Regions from separate parts of the Sedimentibacter sp. MB35-C1 genome, predicted to be linked through region 4. Evidence: riboswitches for the same ligand, from Rfam matches in the RefSeq annotation. Region 4 holds a riboswitch; each other region holds the start of a gene.
The links. A riboswitch is a leader RNA that binds a small molecule or an ion and turns the genes downstream of it on or off. The one in region 4 is predicted to bind thiamine pyrophosphate.
Positions count from the first base shown of each region.

Region 1: it holds a riboswitch for thiamine pyrophosphate, as region 4 does, so the genes downstream of both, cytX (putative hydroxymethylpyrimidine transporter CytX) here and thiW (energy coupling factor transporter S component ThiW) in region 4, are expected to answer to the same signal.
Region 2: it holds a riboswitch for thiamine pyrophosphate, as region 4 does, so the genes downstream of both, thiC (phosphomethylpyrimidine synthase ThiC) here and thiW (energy coupling factor transporter S component ThiW) in region 4, are expected to answer to the same signal.
Region 3: it holds a riboswitch for thiamine pyrophosphate, as region 4 does, so the genes downstream of both, RBQ61_RS17205 (thiamine-binding protein) here and thiW (energy coupling factor transporter S component ThiW) in region 4, are expected to answer to the same signal.

Region 1 is NZ_CP133188.1:2,268,111-2,271,343, reverse strand. Features, by position in the region: gene RBQ61_RS10835 (HAD family phosphatase) at 1-610, opposite strand, end outside; gene cytX (putative hydroxymethylpyrimidine transporter CytX) at 625-1,803, opposite strand; TPP riboswitch at 1,857-1,959, opposite strand; gene RBQ61_RS10825 (M18 family aminopeptidase) at 2,012-3,233, opposite strand, start outside.
Region 2 is NZ_CP133188.1:2,419,957-2,423,189, reverse strand. Features, by position in the region: gene RBQ61_RS11605 (hypothetical protein) at 23-394, shown strand; gene thiC (phosphomethylpyrimidine synthase ThiC) at 487-1,791, opposite strand; TPP riboswitch at 1,895-1,993, opposite strand; gene RBQ61_RS11595 (YabP/YqfC family sporulation protein) at 2,212-2,493, shown strand; gene RBQ61_RS11590 (sporulation protein YqfD) at 2,496-3,233, shown strand, end outside.
Region 3 is NZ_CP133188.1:3,537,473-3,540,705, reverse strand. Features, by position in the region: gene RBQ61_RS17210 (DUF362 domain-containing protein) at 1-1,014, shown strand, start outside; TPP riboswitch at 1,063-1,193, shown strand; gene RBQ61_RS17205 (thiamine-binding protein) at 1,272-1,568, shown strand; gene RBQ61_RS17200 (ABC transporter permease) at 1,537-2,313, shown strand; gene RBQ61_RS17195 (ABC transporter substrate-binding protein) at 2,331-3,233, shown strand, end outside.
Region 4 is NZ_CP133188.1:2,162,836-2,166,068, reverse strand. Features, by position in the region: gene thiM (hydroxyethylthiazole kinase) at 1-633, opposite strand, end outside; gene thiW (energy coupling factor transporter S component ThiW) at 596-1,147, opposite strand; TPP riboswitch at 1,434-1,539, opposite strand; gene RBQ61_RS10335 (ABC transporter ATP-binding protein) at 1,608-2,645, opposite strand; gene RBQ61_RS10330 (iron ABC transporter permease) at 2,635-3,233, opposite strand, start outside.

The DNA.
Region 1 (3,233 bases), 110 kb from region 4:
AATGACTTATTAATTCAATGTCCTTTCTTTTATGGCTAAAGCAATCATCATATACCCCTACTGTATAAAATCCTGCTTCTCTTGCTGTTATTAATGCAAAATCAGCATCCTCATAGACCGCTATTTCCTGCGGATCTGCATTTAACCTGCTTGCCGCCAGGTAATATATATCCGGTTTGTTTTTCCCAACCCCCACCTCATCGCAGCTGACAATAAAGGAAAAACACTTTAAAACACCATTTCGCTCAAGCGCTGCAGCTGCTAATTTCAAAGGCGAAGCAGTTGCAACACACATGAACACGCCTTCTTTTTTTAATTTTTCTAGATATTCTTTGACATAGGGTTTTAACTTCAGCTCATATCTATACTTATCTTCTATCAGGCTTTTTACTCCCGATATTATTTCCTCAACACTTAAGTTCATTTTAAACCTTTCTATGAAATACTCTGCTGATTCTTCCAAAGACATAGGTGCAATAATTTCGTTCAGGTTTTTCGGAGGCGTAATCTTAAGAAAAGACAAATACTCCTTTCCTATGTTATGCCAAGCAGGCATTGAATCAAGCAATGTGCCATCCATATCAAAAATTGAGTATTTAAACTTCTTCACATAATCCTCCCATCTTATTTTTTAAGATTAAATTTGTCTGCAGCTACACACATTATAACCGAAAGAATCATTACCGGCAACGTACTTCCTATAATTGTATCAGTATTTAAAAATAAACGATACAATATAAATCCTATCCCCCATATAATGAAATTAGTAACATCAACTGATTTTTTCAAGTTGTCCTTTTTTAATATAAAATAATCAGCTATCAAAATAGAAATCATAGGAGCGAAAACCGATCCTATTAAATATAAGAAGTTTTCATATTGTTCAACCGGCGTAAAAACTGCCAGCAAGGTTCCGGATACACATGCCGCAATGGCCATTGTTTTTTCAGGAAGCTTGCTGTTGATAGCATTAAAGCTGACTCCTGCTGAATATACATCCAGAAACGTTGTTGTAACTGTTGAAAATAAAATAATCAGCACTCCCATTAACCCGAATCCTACTTTTAGCATCATCGCAGCAATATCACTTTCGCCAGTATATAACGCTGCTCCAAGGCCTATTGAGTACATAAATACACTTCCTATAAAATACGTAATTACACTTGCACGTGCAGCCACTTTAGGATGCTTGGCATTTTTAGTATAGTCAGAAATTAAAGGAAGCCATGACAATGGCATAGCTATTGAAAGTTCAATTGCCATACCGAAACTCATGCTGCCTGCCACTTCTGCCTGTTCTGTACCACTGAATACAGTAAAGCCTAAAAGTACAGTAAGAATAAACAATCCACCTATTGTAAAGATGTTTATCTTCTCCAAATTTTTATACCCAATCACAACCCATAATAAAATTATTGCTCCGATTATAAAGCTCCAGATTATATCGGATTGGGCTCCTGCACCAGAGTTAAGCATTATTCCCATTGCCTTAGACCCCTGCATTATCATTACAGCTGTCCAACCGACCAACTGTAACACATTGAGCAACGCAAAAAACTTTCTTCCCTGAACGCCGAATGAAAATCCTACGGATTCCATAGAAGATTTTTTGCTTTCCGCCCCTATAATCCCTGAATAATACAATAGTATACATCCGATTATATGACCTATTACTATTGCAATAAAACCTTTTTCAAACCCCAGTGGTACAAATAGTGTTCCTGTGTAAATTTCCGCAATGGATATTGCTGCACCAAACCAAAGTAATCCATTGCTTAATGTTGATGTTTTGTAACTTTCCATAATATAATTCCTTTCATTAAAAATGGGATATGCCGACATGCGGTATATCCCATTTACTTACATAAACAGTTCCCTACGTTGGCATTATCCAAATCAGGTACGGTCGAAACTTTCAGTTTCCTCTCAGCCTATTATTAAGCTCCCGCTTTGTGATTATTAATTTTACTATATTATAATACTAATACTCTCTAATTGCAAAATATTTTTATCATTTAACAATATTCAATTTCCCTATATCAGTTTGCTCTATGTGTGAATTGAAAAATTCTTTCATTACACAAACCATGCTGTACGTATCCATAATACCGGCAGTTTCATAGGATGAATGCATTGCCAGCTGAGCAAGTCCAACATCAACCGTGTTGATGCTTACATTCAGCGAAGCTATATTGCCAAGTGTACTACCACCAGGCATATCAGAGCGGTTTGAATAATGCTGGTACTTCACTCCTGCATTCTCACACAACAATTGGAATACTGCACAGCTTACAGAATCCGTTGTATATTTCTGATTGGCATTATGCTTAATTACTACACCTTCATTCATATATACGCCATTTGAAGGATCGCTTTTTTCCGGATGGTTCGGGTGAACAGCATGTGCATTATCAGCAGATACCATAAATGAAGAAGCAAGGGCACACAAATATTCTTCATCAGCCTTTCCCAAGCTGGAATTAATTCTTTTCAAAACATCCGGCAGAAATGTGGATGCTGCTCCCTGCTTTGTTCCACTTCCTACTTCCTCATTATCGAAACAGCAGTAAACGCTTACGGATTTTGAATTATATCCCTGCATGAAACCTTTCAGTGTAGCATATGCACATTGAAGATTATCAAGCCTCGGTGATGACAAAAATTCATAACCGCCTCCCCATATGCTGGGTTCCATTCGGTTATACAGATACAAATCCGAACTGATTATATTGTCCTTTTGTACATCCGAAAATTCCGCAACCATATCCATTAAATCGCATTCTCCAGCGCATGAAGACCCATACAAAGGCATAAGATCAACCTGTTCGTTGTATTTCATGGCAGAATTTATTTCTCTGTTAATATGTATGGCCACATTAGGAATAATAACCAAGTCTCTATCTATATTAACAAGCCTTGATTCAATACTATTTCCTTTTTTTATTACAATCCTTCCGGCAGCTGACAGAGGTCTGTCAAACCAAGACGAGTAAATCATTCCTCCATATTTTTCAGTATTAAGCTGTATGTATTTATTTTTTGTCTCAATCTTATAGTTGTCCTTAATTTTAAAGTTAGGTGAATCACCGTGAGAAGCCACAATATTAAAGCTGTACTCTTCCAAATCCTCACCTGTCTTAAAAGCTATTATCGAGGATAAATTCCTTGTAACAAAATATTTTTTTTCCTTTTCAATATCCCATTTTTTTCCCTCGCTCAATTCAGTAAATCCA
Region 2 (3,233 bases), 260 kb from region 4:
TGAAAAACAAGGGGGACAGAGGATGAGCAAAGAAAATAAAAAAAGCTTTGTAATTTTAATATGTTCAATAATCATTTTTATTTTATCTGTCAATATTTTTACATTTACTGTAAACTCAGCATACAAAGTCTTAATAGATAATCTTTCATCTGCTTCAACAGATTATTTAGGGGCGAGCTCAATATCACCGGATAAATTAAAAAATATTGATATTGCTTTAAGCAACCTAGAGGTAATAAGGTCGGAAACAAGTTCTGCTTTGCTGAGTAAGTTGTTGAATACTAAAATTACACCGGAAAACATAAATGATGCCAATAGTACATATGTATATATCACTTATAACCATGATGAAATAAAGCCAGTGAATATACAAAGCCGGAGACTATATAATTGAAAACAGAGGGCAAATCGGAGTTAAAAAAAGCGTGTAAGCTACAGGAGGTTTTTTAGAAATTTCTTTCTAAAAAACCTCCTGTTATTTTCAAATTATTTACAGAGTTCTACCTTTTTTCCCTCTAATATGTGGTTTGTTGTACGCATTGCACACATTTTTCCGCACATTGAGCAGCTGTTCTTGTCCGAAGGAGGTGTGCTTTCAAAATATTTTCTCGCTTTTTCTCCGTCTAAGGCAAGCGAAAACATTTCTTCCCAATCTATCCTTCTGCGTGCATCACTCATTCGATTGTCCATATCTCTTGACCCTGGGATTCCCTTTGCGATGTCAGCAGCATGAGCAGCAATTTTGCTGGCAGCTATTCCTTCTCTAACATCGTCAAGATCCGGCAGACGCAGGTGTTCAGCCGGAGTAACGTAGCAAAGAAAATCAGCTCCGTTTGCCGCAGCAATTGCACCGCCAATGGCTGAAGTTATATGATCATATCCTGGAGCAATGTCTGTTACAATAGGTCCAAGCACATAAAACGGAGCATTGTGGCAAATACGCTTTTGAAGAGTCATATTGGCGGCAATTTCATTCATGGCCATATGTCCCGGACCTTCAACCATCACCTGAACATCTTGTTCCCACGCACGTTTTGTTAAATTGCCTATTTCAATCAGCTCACTGATTTGAGCAGCATCGGTACTATCTGCAATAGATCCTGGTCTCAGGGCATCACCAAGGCTTATGGTAACATCATATTCTCTGAGTATACCTAGCAAATCATCATAATATTCAAAAAACGGATTTTCGTTTCCTGTCATTTCCATCCAAGCAAACAATAGAGAGCCGCCTCTTGACACTATATTTGTAAGACGTTTTTCTCGCTTTAGGGATTCTATGGCACGTCGGTTTATGCCGGCATGTATCGTCATAAAATCAACGCCTTCCTTTGCATGAGCTTCAACGACACTAAAAAAGTCCTGAGCGGATATTTCAGACAACTCTTTTTCAAGATAGCCCACCGCATCATACATAGGTACTGTTCCTATCATAGCACCGGACATTGCAATTAACTCTTTGCGAAAGGAATTTGTTTTTCCGTAGTTACTCAAATCCATTATTGATTCGCATCCGAATTTCAGCGATAATTTGGCTTTTTCAATTTCTAGGCTGTAATCCTTGCAATCTCCTGAAATACCCAAATTTACATTAATTTTGGTTTTAAGTCCGGTCCCTATTCCCTCAGGTGACAGAGAAGTGTGATAAATATTTGCCGGAATTGCTACCTGGCCGCACGCTACCAACTGACAAAGCTTATCAGCCTGCATGCCTTCTTTCTCTGCAACGACTTTCATTTCCTTAGTAATAAATCCTTTTTTTGCTGCTTCCATCTGTGTTTTGTACTTCATGAATACCTCCGTTATTTTGGTTTCAGCCTATATTTTTAGGCTGGCAGAGCCTGGGAATATTGGGGGCAAATAAAAAACGCCCACCTGAAAGGCAAGCGTTATAAATAATAGCAATATCGCTCCCTACCACGGTGTTAACCGTCAGGTTCAAAGGGTTAGGTTTTAACCTTCTCAACTGAATCCAGTTCCCCTGCTGTTTATATTTTACTATCATATTAAATGTGTGTCAACATTTAACAAATATCTGCCAATAAAATTATCACCAAAATCAGAAATAATTAATAATTTTATACAATTGCTGCTTTGATTATATATTTAAAAAGATGCCCACAGGTGTTATCATAGTACAAGTTACCTATGCATAATTTATTATAAGACAACTCTCATGTTTAAGCATGATCAAGCCATAAGGAGGTATGTATGGGAAAATTTAACAACCTTAGGAGCAAGCTGGCGGATGATTTAGAAATCCCCAATGATGCATTGTCGGACAATTTTGATTTAAAAATGCATGGAAATAAAAAAGTCATAATTGAAAACCATTTGGGTATGACTGTATACGAAAATGATGAGGTTGGGATAAAGACTGCAGAAAACACCATTTTGATAAAGGGATCGAAATTTAAGATAGAAGAGATAAATAACTATAATGTAATTATAAGAGGAAATATCAATCAAATTATATTTGGCAAGAAGGAGTAAGTATGCTTATATTTAAGTTGATGTATTTATTGAGAGGCTATGTTGTAGTGCGGCTTAAGGCATCTAACTGCGAAAAAATAATAAATTTACTCCGAAGAAAAGGCATTCGAATGTGGGATGTAGAAAAAAACGAGGAATCCGTTAGGTTTAAAATTTCATATGAAGATTACAGAAAGTATGAAGAAATATTGCGAGAAACAAAGACAGAGGCAGTCAGCAAAAAAGGTTTTGCATTAAAACTCAGAAAATTAAGAGTTCGCAAAGGCTTTATTGTTGGGCTTTTTATTCTTTTTATATGCCTTTACATAATATCATCTCTGGTATGGAGCGTGCAGATTGTAGGTACAACAAATCTTACAGCTAAAGAAATAATGAGGACTTTGGACGAAAACAGCATAAAAATTCCTATTGCTCACACAGAAATAAAAGCTAAAAAAATAGAGACTCTTCTTTACAGCAAGTTTGAAAATTTTAAATTTGTTGAGGTGTATATAGAAGGATCAAATTTAATAATATTTGTGAAAGAAAAAACTCCTGAAAAGGCAGAAATAAAAACCAACGAGCCATCAAGCATTATTTCAGTTAAAAATGCCATAATAAATAAAGTGATAGCAAAGAGCGGCCAACCTGTAGTCAAGGAAGGGGACGTAGTTTATGAAGGGCAGACTTTGGTTATGGGAATGGTCAAAAATAAAAATTCCGATGAATTTATGATGGTCCCTTCTGAAGGAACTATCTAC
Region 3 (3,233 bases), 1.4 Mb from region 4:
ATGAATAAAATTGATTTTGATAGAAAGTATGCGGCAATAAAGATACATTTCGGAGAACCTGGCAATCTTGCGTATTTGCGTCCTAATTACGCAAAGACTGTTGCGGATATGGTAAAAGAGCTTGGAGGCAAGCCGTTTTTAACAGATTGCAACACTCTGTATGTAGGAGGAAGGAAAAATGCGCTGGATCATTTAGAATCTGCATATATTAATGGATTTTCGCCGTTTTCAACAGGATGCCATGTAATTATAGCGGACGGCTTGAAAGGTACTGACGAGTCGCTTGTACCAGTAGAGGGAGCAGAATATGTAAAAGAGGCGAAAATAGGGCGTGCTGTAATGGATGCCGATGTGTTTATTTCGCTGAACCATTTTAAAGGGCATGAGCTTACAGGCTTTGGGGGAGCTATAAAAAACATAGGAATGGGTTGTGGTTCACGCGCTGGTAAGATGGAAATGCACAGCAGCGGAAAGCCTAGAATTTCTCAGAGAAAGTGTATAGGATGCGGTTCGTGTGCAAAGAACTGTGCTCACGGTGCTATTACGTTGACCGAGCGCAAGGCTTCCATCAATCATGATAAGTGCGTGGGTTGTGGCAGATGCATAGGCGTCTGTCCCGTTGATGCGGTTAAGTCTGCTTCGGATGAATCCAACTATATTCTTAACAAAAAAATTGCTGAATACACTGCAGCGGTTTTGAGGGGAAGACCTCATTTTCACATAAGCTTGGTTATTGACGTTTCACCTTATTGTGATTGTCACAGTGAGAATGATATACCCATAGTTCCTGATGTGGGAATGTTCGCATCTTTTGATCCGGTTGCTCTGGACGTGGCGTGTGCGGATGCAGTTAACCGTCAGACAGCTGTTGAAGGAAGCATGCTTGCTAAAAAAATACATGAACATCATGATCATTTCAAAAATATACATCCCGAAACAGACTGGATGTCTGCAATAGAACATTCTGTGAAGCTGAATCTGGGAAGCAGTGAATATGAACTGATTACTATATGATGTAAGCATAGAGTAAAAAAGGTTGACAATATTTTTTACATGTGCTAATATCATTCTGCGGGGAGCTTAAAGAATTAGGCTGAGATAGAACTACTCAAATGTTCAAAACCCTAAAACAGAACAACTGTTTGGAACCTGACCCAGGTAATGCTGGCGTAGGGATTGTATATATCATTAGGATATTAACCTTAAAGGTTGTTTACAAACCTCTCCGTTACCGGGGAGGTTTTTATTGTATATTATAAGGAGGATTTAAAATGAACGCAAATATTGCTATTCAAGTTTTACCGCATGTTGAATCAGACCAGGAAGTTATACGTATTGTTGACGAGGTAATTGCTTATATTAAAAGTACGGGATTAAATTACTACGTTGGGCCCAGCGAAACTTCAATAGAGGGAGACTATGACCAGCTAATGGAAATCGTAAAAAATTGCCAGTTGGTTGCAGCAAAGGCAGGAGCGCCTAAAGTATCAGCTTACGTTAAAATTGGTTTTGTTCCGGATGGCGGGGTGCTGACTATTGACCAAAAAGTTACAAAACATCATAAATAAAGTATCGCCTGTAATGGCTATAGCCGTTATTTTAGTACTATGGCAGTTTTTATCATCAGCGGGCATTGTACCTAAGTACATGTTGCCGTCTCCTTTTGATGTTGTACTGGCATTTGTAAATGACTTTGACTTGCTGATGGAACATGCCGAAACTACTTTAACTGAAGCATTTTTGGGACTTACGGCAGGGACTGCACTTGGATTTGTAATTGCTGTATTGATGGATAGATTTAATTTATTTTATAAATCTGTATATCCTGTTATTGTGCTGACGCAGACGGTGCCTACCGTTGCCATAGCGCCTCTTTTGGTTCTGTGGATGGGATATGGTATACTGCCTAAAATAACGCTGATTGTTATAATAACCTTTTTCCCAATAACTGTAAGCTTGTTGGAAGGTTTTCGCTCGGCAGATAACGATGCTCTGAATTTATTGAGGGCTATGGGAGCTAATAGGTTTCAATGCTTTATGCACATTAAACTTCCAAATGCTTTGAACCAGTTCTTTTCAGGGCTTAAAATATCGGTGTCCTATTCTGTGGTGGGTGCCGTAGTTTCCGAGTGGCTGGGAGGATTTACAGGCCTTGGGGTGTACATGACGAGGGTAAGAAAGTCATACTCATTTGACAAAATGTTTGCTGTGATATTTTTTATTTCTCTCATAAGCCTAATATTGATGCTTTTGGTATCGTATATGAGAAAACTTGCAATGCCATGGGAAAGAGCAAAAAAAGAAAATAATTAACTAGAAAGGAAAAACAAATGAAAAGCAAAAAAAGAATTGTATTTTGCATAATATCCATATTAATTTTATCAGCGTTGATGCTGACATCATGCAGCTCTAACGAACCTAAAAATGAGGTGGATAACGCTGGTAATGATGAAAAAACAAAATTGAAAATAGTGTTGGACTGGACACCTAATACAAATCACACCGGATTATATGTTGCTCAGTCAAAAGGCTACTTTGCAGAGCAGGGGCTTGAAGCAGAAATACTTCAGCCACCAGAAGGAGGAGCTGATACTTTGGTTGGAGGCGGCGGAGCCGAATTCGGAATTAGTTTTCAGGATACATTAGCTCCTAACAATGCTTCTGAAAATCCAATACCTGTTACAGCAGTTGCTTCTTTAATACAGCATAACACATCAGGTATTATTTCTCTGAAAGAGAACGGAATAGATTCCCCTGCAAAAATGTCAGGTCATACATATGCTACATGGGATATGCCGATAGAGCAAGCCATAATTAAAAAGATTGTAGAAGATGACGACGGAAATTTTGAAGATATAGAAATGGTTCCAAGCACAGTTACAGATGTTATCACTGCTTTGCAGACAGATATAGACACAGTGTGGATATTCTATGCATGGGATGGAATTGCAACAAAGGTTAAGGGACTGGATACAAATTACCTTAATTTTGCCGACTATGGAAAAGAGCTGGACTATTACTGCCCTGTTTTGATAGTTAACGACGAATTTGCAAAAAACAATCCTGAAACTGTTAAAAAAGCATTGACAGCCATTAAAAAAGGATATGAATTTGCTATAGAAAATCCAGAGGAAGCCGCTCAAATTTTATTAGATGCAGCTCCGGAGCTGGATTCAGAGATAGTTAACGAAAGCCAGAAATGGTTAGCTGATCAATATGTTGCAGACGCTGAA
Region 4 (3,233 bases):
GCTTGCAATTAAAACATTGAGCATACATCCTGTACCGGTTATATGAGACATAATTTCAATACCGTTTTTAATTGAATATGTTTTTCTTCCGTCACTTATTATATCAATTTTTCCGGTAGCAACGACTACCGCCCCTGTGGCCAATGACAGCTCTCTGACAATTTCAGAATTTCTTACTAAAGTATTCGCATTTATTACGTCATCATTTCCGGCATCTATTCCCACAGAATGCGAATCCATATTGCAAAGTGATTTTATTTCTGACATGTTTCCCTTTATTGCAGATGGTTTGTTCTTACATATATATTCCTTGGCATAATTAAGCCTCAAGCTGCTGCACCCTACTCCCACAACATCGATTATTGAAGGAATTTTACTTATAGCTGCCACTTTCCCCGAAAGCATCATAGACTTTATCCTTACATCTGTTATGTTGCCTAAGTTTACAGCTAACGCCTGTGATAACGCCGTTATTTCCTCAACCTCATCAGGATGTTCTGCCATTATGGGCTTGGATCCGGCAGCTAAGACAATATTTGCACAGTCATTGATTGATATGGGATTTGTTATACAATGTATCAGAGGACTGTCTACTTTAATCTGTAACTTTATTTTTAAAAGTTGGTTTATCATAAACATTAACTCCTAAGCTTTTTTGAAATTTCAGTAACATTCCGTTCCTACTTAAAGCCTTCAACAATATGTATGCTGCCATACCTCCCATTATTGTAGCTGTTATAAATGAAGGAACGTAAAACATCCATGTAAGGCCTGTTCTGCCCCATATCAATGCCATTACAGGATATGAGACAATTGCCCCAATAACACCTGTACCAAATATTTCACCTATAACGGCAAATATTATTTTACCATTTGAAATTCGATAAAAAATTCCGGAAAGAAACGCACCGAATACTGCGCCTGTAAGAGCAAGCGGAGGGATTCCCATAAATATCATACGTATTATTCCTATCATAACAGCGCAAAGAAGTGAATACCACGGCCCCAGCAATACTGAGCAAACAATATTTATTAGGTGAGCAGTAGGACACAGCCCTTCAACTCTGAGAATCGGTGAAATTACTACTCCGATTGCAACAAGCATGGAAAGGACTACAGTTTTGAACAGTGAAGATTTTCTTGTCATTTTTTAAACCTCTCTTAAGATAAAATTCTCTGAAACATATGAAAGGTTCTAGGCATGACAAAACAGCGACTTAAAACCTGTGCAAATTATTTCAGGCCGGTCGAAGCTCAATTGCTCCCTCTCAGTCCGTACACGGACTCCCATCGCTGTTTATTTTTAAACTCTAAAGACTCAGGCCCAGGGCGCTCCCCCTTTGCCTGATGATAACAAATCTGTCTCAAAGCTATAATAAAGAATTTATAAAAAATAAAAAATGCGAAATACCAACACGATATTTCACATTAATCTAAGCTCAATGCATTATCCCTACGTTGGCATTATCCAAATCAGGTTATTAGGGTCGAAGTATAAATACTTCCTCTCAGCCTGTTACGGCTCCCCTTATTTCTTATATAAATTTTAGCATATATAAATAGCTTTGTCAAAAAATTTATAGCTAAACAATGCTTGTAGAAAAGATTTACTGCTCTTTTAGTATAACCACATCATTTTCTCCGAAGGATACAAATATCTTTTCTCCAACACCTAAAGTATGATGTTCCGACGCATTAAGCTCATCAAGAGAAATATTCATATCTCCAATTTTTATCTGGCAACGGGTTATAAGTCCCAATTCTTCTTTAAAATCAATCACACCTTCAATACCGTCTTTGTCTATGTGAAGATGTTCCGGACGAATCATCGCAGTAACTGTTTCACCAATTATATCATTTTCAATATTTATTTTTTTGTTAAGAACATTTATATATTTCTTATCGCTATCACTTTGTACTTGACAGTTAAATAAATTTGCCTGACCAACAAAACTTGCTACAAAGGAATTTTTAGGATTTCTGTAAATTTCATTTGGTGATGCGCACTGCTGTATTTCTCCTTTGTTCATAACCGTAATGCGGTCTGCAATGGACATAGCCTCTTCCTGGTCATGGGTTACATAGATACTTGTAATACCCAGCTCTCGCTGCAGCTTTTTGATGCTTTGCCTCATAGACACTCTTAATTTTTCATCAAGATTTGATAGAGGTTCATCAAATAATAGTATGTCAGGCTTTATTACCAAAGCGCGAGCCAATGCCACCCTTTGTCTTTGACCTCCTGATAGTTCCTGTATCTTTCTTTTTTCTAAACCTTCCAGCTCCACACTTTTTATTATTTTTGCTACCATTTCATTAATTTTAGAAGTGGGAAGTTTTCTAACTTTCAATCCAAAAGATATATTCTCTTCAACATTTAAATGAGGAAATAATGCATAGTTTTGAAAAACCATTGCCGTATTTCTTTTTTGCGGTGGAAAACTACTTACATCAACATCATTAAAAAGTATTCTTCCTTGGGTTCTTGAAATAAGACCTGCAATCATTCGTAACAAAGTTGTTTTTCCGCAGCCCGACGGTCCTAGTAGTACCATTATTTCTCCGTCTTCAATTTCCATAGAAACATCTTTAACAACCTGAGTGCTTTCATAAGTCTTACATATGTTCTCCAATTTAATTTTCATGCTGAATCACCCCCTTAAACTTATCTGTAATACTTTTTCTGTTAAGAATAACATAAAACACTCCCATTAAAGCCAATGTAACAAAGGACAGCAACAGTGCCAATGTAGCAGGAACTCCTATTGCAGAATGAGTTATTGATTGAAATATAACCTGTACTGCAACTTTGTTCTTTGGAAGTATTAAAAATATTATGGCACCTAAAGTTGTCATTGTACTTGAAAATATTTTTAAATATGATGCAGCGACAGCTTCCGTAAGAAGAGGCATAAGCACAAGCCTGAATGTTTTTATTTTACCCGCTCCCAGATTATACGAAGCATCTTCTAGGTCAGGGTCAATGTGTTCCAACAAAGCATATCCTGATTTCATTGCCACATTTAATGATCTTGCTATACATATAAGATATATAATAACACTTGTACCAAGTATAATCCACGGTGACAAGTTTGGTAATATATATTTTCCTATTCCGAATATGGGATACTTGAATGTCACAAGATAGCCTATGCCAAACAAAATACCTGGAACCGCAGCTGGAAAAACGCCTATAAAATCTACAAATACAGGCACTATTATTTTTTTTCTGT